Regions from separate parts of the Flavobacterium branchiarum genome, predicted to be linked through region 2. Evidence: riboswitches for the same ligand, from Rfam matches in the RefSeq annotation. Region 2 holds a riboswitch; the other holds the start of a gene.
The links. Region 2 has a riboswitch for cobalamin ahead of QWY99_RS03850 (TonB-dependent receptor plug domain-containing protein). Riboswitches for the same ligand answer to the same signal wherever they lie in the genome.
Positions count from the first base shown of each region.

Region 1: it holds a riboswitch for cobalamin, as region 2 does, so the genes downstream of both, QWY99_RS10490 (cell surface protein) here and QWY99_RS03850 (TonB-dependent receptor plug domain-containing protein) in region 2, are expected to answer to the same signal.

Region 1 is NZ_JAUFQQ010000003.1:2,254,852-2,260,129, forward strand. Features, by position in the region: gene QWY99_RS10480 (CusA/CzcA family heavy metal efflux RND transporter) at 1-1,904, opposite strand, end outside; gene QWY99_RS10485 (hypothetical protein) at 1,989-2,366, opposite strand; cobalamin riboswitch at 2,618-2,802, shown strand; gene QWY99_RS10490 (cell surface protein) at 2,934-4,139, shown strand; gene QWY99_RS10495 (DUF5074 domain-containing protein) at 4,170-5,278, shown strand, end outside.
Region 2 is NZ_JAUFQQ010000003.1:743,659-748,936, reverse strand. Features, by position in the region: gene tnpA (IS200/IS605 family transposase) at 1-403, shown strand, start outside; gene QWY99_RS03860 (adenosylcobinamide-GDP ribazoletransferase) at 651-1,448, shown strand; gene cobC (alpha-ribazole phosphatase) at 1,433-1,969, shown strand; cobalamin riboswitch at 2,047-2,277, shown strand; gene QWY99_RS03850 (TonB-dependent receptor plug domain-containing protein) at 2,306-4,168, shown strand; gene QWY99_RS03845 (YncE family protein) at 4,173-5,255, shown strand.

The DNA.
Region 1 (5,278 bases), 1.5 Mb from region 2:
TCTTTTAAAACAATAATCATATCCCCTCCTTCTATAGGCATAGGATCTGTTGGAATCTCAGCACTTCCAATTCTTGAAACTACCTTTTCTACTTCTGGGTATTTACTTTTAAGAGCTGTCGAAATTTTCTGGATTGTTTCTGTTGTTGTTGATAGATTTGTACCTAACAATAATCGAGTTTCGACTGCAAAATCTCCTTCTTCTAACTGCGGAATAAACTCTCCTCCCATTCTTGAAAATACAAGCAATGCAACTCCAAATAAAACAAATGCCGAAATCACTATCCCTTTTCTCACTTGTAGAGCCTTAGACAACCACTTTTCGTAATAAAACTCAAGCCTTGCCATAATTCGGTCAGAAAGATTTGGTTTGTGGTTCATGTTCTTACTTATAAATAACGAACTAACCATTGGTACATAAGTAAGTGAAAGTATAAAAGCCCCTAGAATTGCAAAAGCAACTGTTTGTGCCATTGGTTTAAACATTTTGCCTTCTATTCCTTCTAATGATAATATAGGTAGGTAAACGATAAGGATTATTATTTGTCCAAAAACAGCAGCGTTCATCATTCGTCCTGCTGATCCTGTAACTTCTTTGTTCATACCTTCTTGCGAAAGAGTATCTATGTCTTTATACTTTTTGGTACTGTGTAAGTGATGTAATATGGCTTCGACTATAATTACTGCCCCATCTACAATCAATCCGAAGTCAAGCGCACCAAGACTCATAAGATTCCCGCTTACGCCAAAGGTATTCATCATGATAATGGCAAATAACATTGCCAACGGAATCACTGATGCTACAATAAGTCCGGCTCTTAAATTCCCTAAAAATAATACCAGTACCAAGACAACAATCAAGGCACCTTCGATAAGATTTTTTTGAACGGTACCAATGGCATTATCAACCATTTTAGTACGATCTAGAAAAGGTTCTATCTTTAAACCTTCTGGTAAAATCTTCTCAATTTCGGCAACTCGTTTCTTTACATTTACAATAACATTATTGGCATTTTCGCCTTTAAGCATCATCACTATTCCACCCACAGATTCTCCTAGATCGTCTGTCGTTAATGCTCCATATCGTATTGCCGAAGACATTTTTACATCGGCTATATCCTTAATAAGAATTGGAGTTCCTGCTTGGGTGTTTTTTACAATAATATTCTGAATATCACTTATATTCTTAGTAAGTCCAACACTTCGAATATAAAGTACCGTTGGACCTTTCTCAATATATGCACCTCCAGTGTTTTCGTTATTGCTACTTAATGCTGTAAACACTTCTTTAATGGTAAGACTTTGCGCCTTTAGTCGTGCTGGATTTACTGCAATTTCATATTGTTTAAGTTTTCCTCCAAAAGTGGCTACATCGGCAATTCCAGGAGTTCCTAGCAATTGTCTTCTGATAGTCCAATCCTGAATTGTTCTTAAATCTTCGAGCGAATACTTGGCTTCATAACCTGGCTGCGGTTTTACAACATATTGATATATTTCACCAAGTCCTGTTGTTGCAGGAGCCATTTCGGGAGTACTGGCATTTTCATCAATCTCTACTTTTTGTAAACGCTCTGCAACTTGCTGACGTGCCCAATACACATCTGTATCATCATCGAAGACGATAGTAACTAGCGAAAGTCCGAAGCGTGAAATACTACGACTTTCTTTTAATTGCGGAATATTACTTATTGCCTGTTCTATCGGAAAAGTAATAAGACGCTCTACATCTTCTGCTCCAAGTGATGGAGCTGTTGTAATAATTTGTACTTGATTGTTTGTGATGTCTGGAACGGCATCAATAGGTAAACGACTCACTTCATACACACCATAGATAATCCATAGCAATGTAAAGACGCCAATTACCAGTTTATTCTTAACTGAAAATTGTATTATCTTATTAAGCATAATTTGATTTAATTTTAGAAATAATAACGCTATGGCTAAAACATATTAAATGCCTTAACCACAATAAAATTTTTGAAAATCAAATTATACTACTGGAGGTCTAAATACCGAAAATAAAGCGGGGTTAGCATACAAATTACATGTATACGGAATACCTTTAGTCTGTGTTAGACTAGTATTAAAAGGAATGTAAATGGCATGTTTGTCTGTAGGTATAAATACAAGTTGCAACGAATAACCACTTATATTTTTAAAAGGAAGTTGCATATCGCGATCACCGTCATCATCATCTTGATCTTCGCCCCAATAATGCATTTCTAAAAAATCAATAAAACTTACTTTCTTTATTTCTATATGTTCATTAAAATGCTGAAACAGCACTGGCAGTTTATAAAACTGCTGAAAAACCCCAATATTAGAGGTTATTAAAAAAATAAATATGTAGATAATACTCTTTTTCACTTTGACAAATTTAACTTTTATACCTAAATAATTTATGCCAATAACAATAACCGCTCAATTTTTATGATTACACAAATACAAACCAATTTTACTTTAGTTTTTCACAATTAAATTCATAAAAAACTAAATTATTACAACTTAAACACTGTTTTAAAAAAACAATCCTAATCTAATCCTATCTAATCCATTGAAAAGCTTTGGTAATACTACTTTAGTGAATTTGCTTTAAATTATTTCTATCTATATTTTCTATACATTTGCCGAAATCTGGTGCGCCATAAAAAGCACTTAATAGGGAATTCGGTGAGAATCCGAGACAGACCCGCTGCTGTAAGCTCCGCATTAAAGTTTTTGAAAAATATATCCACTGTTTTTAAATGGGAAGGATTTCAAAAATGGAGTAAGTCAGAAGACCTGCCAGATAATATAATGTTTGACGCTTTCGTGGAATAAAGCTAAGGACAATGCTGGTTTTGTGTGCTTAAATGCGTGCGCAATCATCATTCCTCTATATTTCCGTAAGCGTTGTAATTATTTGCTTTTTATTCAAATAAATCACAATTAAATATGGAAAGAAATCCTTCTAAAATTTTAAAACTCTCGTTTCTATCAATTCTCTTGCTTGGTTTTATGGCTTGCGATAAAGATGAAAATCAGGAAAATGTAAATCCTACCGAAGTACTCACTGAATCCTACACAGTTAACCGCTTTAATGTTCTGAATATTGATCCGAATCTACCTAGCGATTCAAAACTTACTTGGAGTATCAATGACTCTATTATTTCACAAAGTTCACAACTAGATTTCATTAGCCCGTATTTAAAAAACTATCCTCTGACTTTGAAAGCAGAAACTAATGGAATTGTAAAAACATATACGGCTGTAATTAATGTAACTAAAGAACCAGTAAGTTATAGTAAATACATCTCTGATGTATCTGATTTCCGTCCTGCTGTAGGTCAGTTTACCAATGAAATCCCAATATACGCACCCGGAAATACAGAAGCAAATCTCATCAATAGAGCAAAAAAAGCACTTGTAGGATCACAAGCGAGCATGATCTCGCTAGGAGGTTTTGGAGGTTACGTTGTATTTGGCTTTGATCATACAATCCCCAATATGAATGGAAGAGACTTTAAAATTTTAGGGAATGCATTTTGGGGAGGTGAAGCCAATGAATCACGCTCAGGATCTTGTGAACCAGGGATTATTCTTGTTGCTTATGATAAAAATAAAAACGGAAAGCCTGATGCAGACGAATGGTACGAGATTGCAGGAAGTGAATATTTTAAAAAGACGACAATTAAGAATTATACCATTACCTATTTCAAACCTGATGCTAACAAACCTCAAGTTGCAGGAGATGAATTTTGGCAAACTGACATAGAATATATAAAATGGAATGATAACCTTGGTGGTTCTGGGTATAAAACACAAAGTACCTTTCATTCACAAAGCTATTATCCGCTTTGGATTACTGAGGCTTCCTATAGCTTAACTGGGACAAAAATCGAAAACAATTTTTATGACCAAAGTGGAACTGGAAACTATTGGGTAGGTAAATCATTTGATTTTGGATATGCTGATAATGCGCCAAATAATGATGAAGGTTCTAATATTGATATTTCTTGGGCTGTCGATAAAGATGGAAAATATGTAAAACTTCCTGGGATAGATTTTGTTAAAGTATATACAGGGATAAATCAAGAAGCTGGTTGGTTGGGAGAAGTTTCTACTGAAGTTTCTGGCGCCTATGACCTATATATAAAATAAAAATAAACTCTAAAAATTCAACTTAAATAAATGAAACAAAATTACTTTTTACAAATTCTGCTACTTTTTGTATTTCTTACCAATGCGCAAGTAAAAGTGCAGGATGAAATACGATATAATCTTAAACAAAACTTATCTGCTAAAATTCAACAGAATAAAAGCACTGCTACTGCTACGGATTTTGATGCGATTGAATATTGGGTAGGTACAGGTGCTAATAAAGCTGCATTTGTTGTACAATGGAATGATGGCAAAAACTCAGATGCCTTAGTATGGGGCTTTAGATGGGATGGCGAAGCAACAGGTATTGATATGGTACGAGCGATTGCAAAAGCAGATCATCGTTTTTATGCACTACAATATGATTCAGGAACAGCTCTTGGAACTACAATTGCAGGATTGGGTTTTGACTTAAACGGTGTTAATACTATTGGGCTTTACAAAGATGGAAACCAAACCTATCCGCTATATCCTGTAAACGGTATCGTAAATACAACAGGGGCTAATTTTGACAATTTTACAGTTATAGATGCTACAGATCACTGGCAAACACAATCAAACAGTAAGGGATATTGGTCGTATTCTATAAAAAAAACGACTGATACGGATTTTAACCCCTATGATTTAACTGCTGCCAATGGTATTCTAGAAAATAATTCTTGGAATGTTTGGAACTATAACACTGGAATGGTAGAATTACCTATTGCTTCAACATTTACTCCAGTATCTCCTTTTGTTCTGTCAACAGATTTTACTAAAGGTTTTTTTATGGTAAATGAAGATTGGTTCGGACATACTAATGGAACGCTGAACTTTATTGATGATAGTGGAAAGATTAATTATCGTATTTATAGTACTGCAAACAACAATGAAACTTTTGGTGTAACTACTCAATATGGAACAATATATGGTGATAATTTTTATTTTGTTTCAAAACAAGATGCTGATGTTGGAAGATTGATTGTTGCTAATGCAAAAACAATGAAAAAAATTGCTTCGTTTAAAACAATTGGCGGAGATGGACGCTCCTTTTTAGGAGTTAATGAAAATACAGGCTATATAGGAACATCAAATGGACTTTATTTATTTGATATTGCTAATATGCGAGTAGGAAATCTTATTACAGGAACATCAGGTGC
Region 2 (5,278 bases):
TTTTGTCTGGAGTACTAAAAATAGATTTCCATATCTAAATTCGGTTGAGCTACGAGAGAAAGTATGGAGACACATTAAAGAAAATGCAAAAGAAAAAGGAATCTATATTGATTATGTAAATGGATATTCAGACCATTGCCATTGTCTAATTTCGTTAGGAGTTGATCAAAACATTCAAAAAATAATTCAGTTAATTAAAGGAGAATCATCATTTTGGATTAATAAAAATAAACTAACAAAAGAAAAATTTGAATGGCAAGATGAATATTTTGCTGTATCTGTATCTGAGTCAATTATTGATAAGGTTAGGAATTATATTAAAAATCAAGAAGCACATCATTCTAAGAAAACATTTCAAGAAGAGTATGATGAATTTTTTCTCAGATATGGATTTCAAAAATAAATAATAAATAAAGATTTGGCTAAAGCCAAAAAACTTAATAAATTTTGTATCCTCCAGATAAATCTGGAGGCAATTAAATGAAAATTAAATATCATTATAAAACAAAATTGATCTATATTCTAAAAAATAAATCTAAAGGCAATCAAATTACAGACATTCTTAAGATTCAATTGCCAACATCTTTAGATGTTGGATAATAATTATCAAAATCAAATTGGCTTTAGCCAAATAACAACAGCTACTTTAAATGAAAAAACAACTTCATATCTTTTTTACCGCTTTAATGTTTTACACTCGAATTCCATGTCCAAAAAACATTGATCACAATCCCGATTATCTAAATAAAGCAAGTCGCTATTTTCCTTTAATTGGATGGATTGTTGGAGGTCTTTCTTTTTTAGCCTTTTATGGCGCTTCATTTTTGGTTTCTACTACAGCTTCAATAATTATAGGAATGATTACAGGAATCTTAACTACTGGCGCTTTTCATGAAGATGGTTTTGCCGATGTTTGTGATGGTTTTGGTGGCGGTTGGACCAAAGAAAAAATTCTTTTAATTATGAAAGACAGCGCAATTGGTGCTTATGGTGCAATTGGTGTGGTATTACTATTTTTATTGAAATTTCAATTACTAACTGAATTAATAACGATAAAATCAATTACAAATCAGCAAGCTGTTTTTATAATCCTTCTGCTATTTATTGCTGGGCATTCTATTAGCCGCTTAGCTGCGATTAGCATTGTATTCACACATGAATATTCTCGTGAAGATGCTTCAAGCAAAAGCAAACCTATTGCAAAAAGCTTTAGCTGGAAAGAAGTTGTAGGAGCATTCTTTTTTGGTTTATTACCTCTTTTAATTCTTTCTTATTTTCAATATCAATTACTTTGGGTTCTAATTCCAGTATTTTTGACACGTTATTTTTTAGCACGTTATTTTCAAAAATGGATTGATGGTTATACTGGGGATTGTTTAGGCGCAACTCAACAAGTTTGCGAAGTTATCTTTTACTTAAGTGTTATAGCAATATGGAAATTTATTTAGTACGTCACACCGAAACTGTTTGCGAAAAAGGAGTTTGTTATGGCCAAACAGATGTAAACATAGCCCAACCTTACGATGTAATTTTTGAAACCATTGTACAGCAATTGCCTAAAGACGCCTTACTATATACAAGTCCTTTGCAACGTTGTACAATACTAAGCAAGTACATCCAAAAACAAACTCAAATTACAAATTACAAAGAAGACATACGTTTAATGGAAATGAATTTTGGTGATTGGGAAATGAAAAACTGGAACGAAATCTCCCCAGAAGAACTAAACCCTTGGATGGAAGATTTTGTAAATATTCGCGTCCCAAATGGAGAATCTTTTGTCGATTTACATGAAAGAGTTTCTGATTTTATGGAAAATGAAATACTAAGTAAAACTTCCCAAAAAGTAATTATTGTTGCTCATGCTGGAGTTGTCCGAAGCATTTTATGTCTTTTAAATTCTCTTCCTTTAAAAGATGCTTTCCAAAATAAAGTCGATTTTGGTCAGGTTATAAAAATCGTAATTTAAATCCTAAAACGATTCATTTGATTTGCATTTTGGGTTAAAGTCAGAACAAATTCTAATTTTAAGCATTTTTACCTTTATATTTGCAGCCATATTAAGGTTGTGTTATTTTTTCACACATTAAAAGGGAATTAAGTAATTGAAGATTTAAAAACATCTAAATCTACATTCAAAAAGCTTGAGCTGTACCCGCAACTGTAAACTTAGTTCCGTAAGGAATGCTTATTGTTAGCTACAAAACCACTGTTTTAAAACGGGAAGGTAAACAATAAGACGTAAGCCAGGAGACCTGCCTTTGTTAACAAATATCGAACTCTCGGGAAGAAGAGTTTAGAAATTATGACATTACAAAAATTCTTTATCTGCTTTTCTATCTTAATTTGCCAATTCATTTCGGCACAAAATGACTCTATAACAAAACTAAAAGAAGTTATAGTTTCAGATACTAATCTCAAAAAATATTCTGATTCACAGTCTATTCAAGTACTTAACGATTCCATAATTAATCGAAACCAAGCCTCTTTAACTTCTCTTTTAAATTACAATACTGTTATTTACTTTAAAGAAAATGGCCTCGGAATGACTTCTGCACCCTCTTTTAGAGGAACTACTGGTGCACAAACGGCAGTTATATGGAATGGAATTAATATCAATTCGCAATTTTTAGGTCAAGCTGATTTTAACACAATCGGAACAAGAGATTTTAATTCTATAGCTGTAAAAGCTGGAGGAGGAAGTATTCTATATGGCAGTGGAGCTATTGGAGGAAGTATTCATCTTAATAATGACTTAACTTTTAAAAATAATTTCTCAAATCATTTATTTTTTAGCGCAGGAAGTTATGACACCTATAGCTTAAATTATCGCACTGCTATTTCATCAAAAAAATATAGCCTTCAGGTTAGCTTTTCAAGAAATAGCTCTGAAAATGATTTTAAATATCCAGGTAACAGCAATCAAAAAAATCTCAATGGGGAATACTATAACACGAGTTTAAACACAACATTTGGTTATAAAATTGATTCTAGAAACACTTTGAAATTATACAGTCAATTTTATGATTCAGAACGTCATTTTTCTTTGACTTCTCCAAACGCTACAAAAACAAAATATAATGATTTCAATACTCGTAATCTCTTAGAATGGGAGAATGTATTTAATCGTTTTACTTCCAAATTAAGAGTTGCTCACATCGGAGAATCTTATAAATATTTCCCAAATATTACTTCCGATTTTTTCACTCATGGAAAAGTTGAAACATCTATTATAAAATACGATTTAGCTTTTGATGTAAATGACAAAATTAAACTAAATACAATCATTGATTACAACCGTAACAAAGGATACGGCTCTAGCATTGATAACGTTAGTAGAGAAATAGGATCTGCTAGCTTATTATTACAACATTATGTAACTGATAAATGGGACTACACAGCCAGCATTCGTCAGGAAATAACAGATCAATACGGAAACCCTTTCCTTTTTTCTTTAGGTACAAGATATCAATTTACAGATTTTTATCGCATCAAACTAAATGCTTCAAAGAATTTCAGAATGCCTACTTACAACGATTTGTATTGGCAAGGAAGTGGAAATCCTGATTTAAAACCAGAAAATTCATATCAAGCAGAAATTGGTAATGAATTTTTCACAAAAAACTTTTCCTTATCTCTAACTACTTATTACAATTCAATAACAGATTTATTGCGTTGGATACCATCTGAAGGTGGAGGCGATAATTGGTCTCCCGAAAACACAGACAAAGTTAGAGCCTACGGTGGTGAAGTATTATTAGAATGGAGAACGAAAATAAAGAACCACAACTTTACTCTTAATGGAACATATGCTTATACCATTTCTGAGAGCCAGCAATTGATTAAAGGTCAATTGATATACAAACAACTTATATATGTTCCCTATCATAAATTAACTGGATCTGTTTCTTATAATTGGAAAAAAGTTTCATCCTATTTTCAATACCTATACAATGGCGAAGTTTACAGTACACCCTTTAACAGTATTTCTGGAATTGTAAAACCGTACAACATTGGTAATCTTGGAATCGATTACGAACTAGGAAAAAGGAACAGTTACAAAATTGGATTTCAAATACTGAATATTTGGAACGAAAATTATCAGCCTGTAATCAGCAGACAAATGCCTGGAAGAAATTACACTATATATATAAACCTTAATTTTTAATACCATGAAAAAACTTAATAAGCTATTCTTAGCTATCATTGTAAGCTCTACATTTTTTGTATCTTGTAGTAATGACGACGATACCGTTACTCCAGAACCTGAACCTGCACCACGCGGTAAATATGAAGGGGGATTATTTATTATCGAAGAAGGTGTTTTTGAGAAAGCTAATGGATCTATTTCCTATTTATCAGACGATTTAAAACTCGGGAAAAATGTTTTTTCTTTAGTTAATGAAGGTAAAGAGATTAAAGATGCTCCTCAAAGCATTGGTTTTAATGGTGATTTTGCTTACATCATTGTAAATAGAGGAAATAAAATTGAAGTAGTTAACCGAAACACATTTAAAAGTATTGCTACAATTAACACACAAATAAATAATCCAAGATATATTGCATTTGCAAATGGAAAAGGATACATTACAAACTGGGGAAACTCAGCAGATCCTTCGGATGATTATGTAGCTGTAATAGATTTAACAACAAATAAAGTTTCATCAACGATACCTGTTGTTGAAGGTCCTGAGCAAATAATTGAAAACAATGGTAAACTATATGTTGCGCACAAAGGAGGCTGGAGTCAAGGAAATTCACTATCTGTTATTAAATCTAATTCTGCTACTGGCGAAGTTATTAATTTTACAGTAGGAGATATTCCTTCTTCTTTAGTAAAAGAAAATGGTACTTTGTACGTATTATGTAATGGAAAACTATCTTATACTGGTACTGAAACAACTGGAAAATTAGTAAAAATAGATATGAATACTGATAAAATCACATCAACGATTGATTTCCCTGGTTTTACACATCCTGGTTTTCTTGCTATTGAAAATAGTAAACTATATTATACTATTGGAACCAATATTTATACTACACCTACAAGTGCTACAACATTACCAACTACTGAAATATTTAAAGCAAAAGTCACTACTCTTTATGGTTTTGCAGTAAAAAACAACAAAATATACGTTGCTGATGCAGTAAACTACCAAGACCCTGGAGATATCTATATCTATTCTTTAACAGGAACACTATCTAATGAATTTAGCGTTGGAATCATACCAAACGGTTTTTACTTTAATGATTAATTAAAATCATTTTACTTTACTAA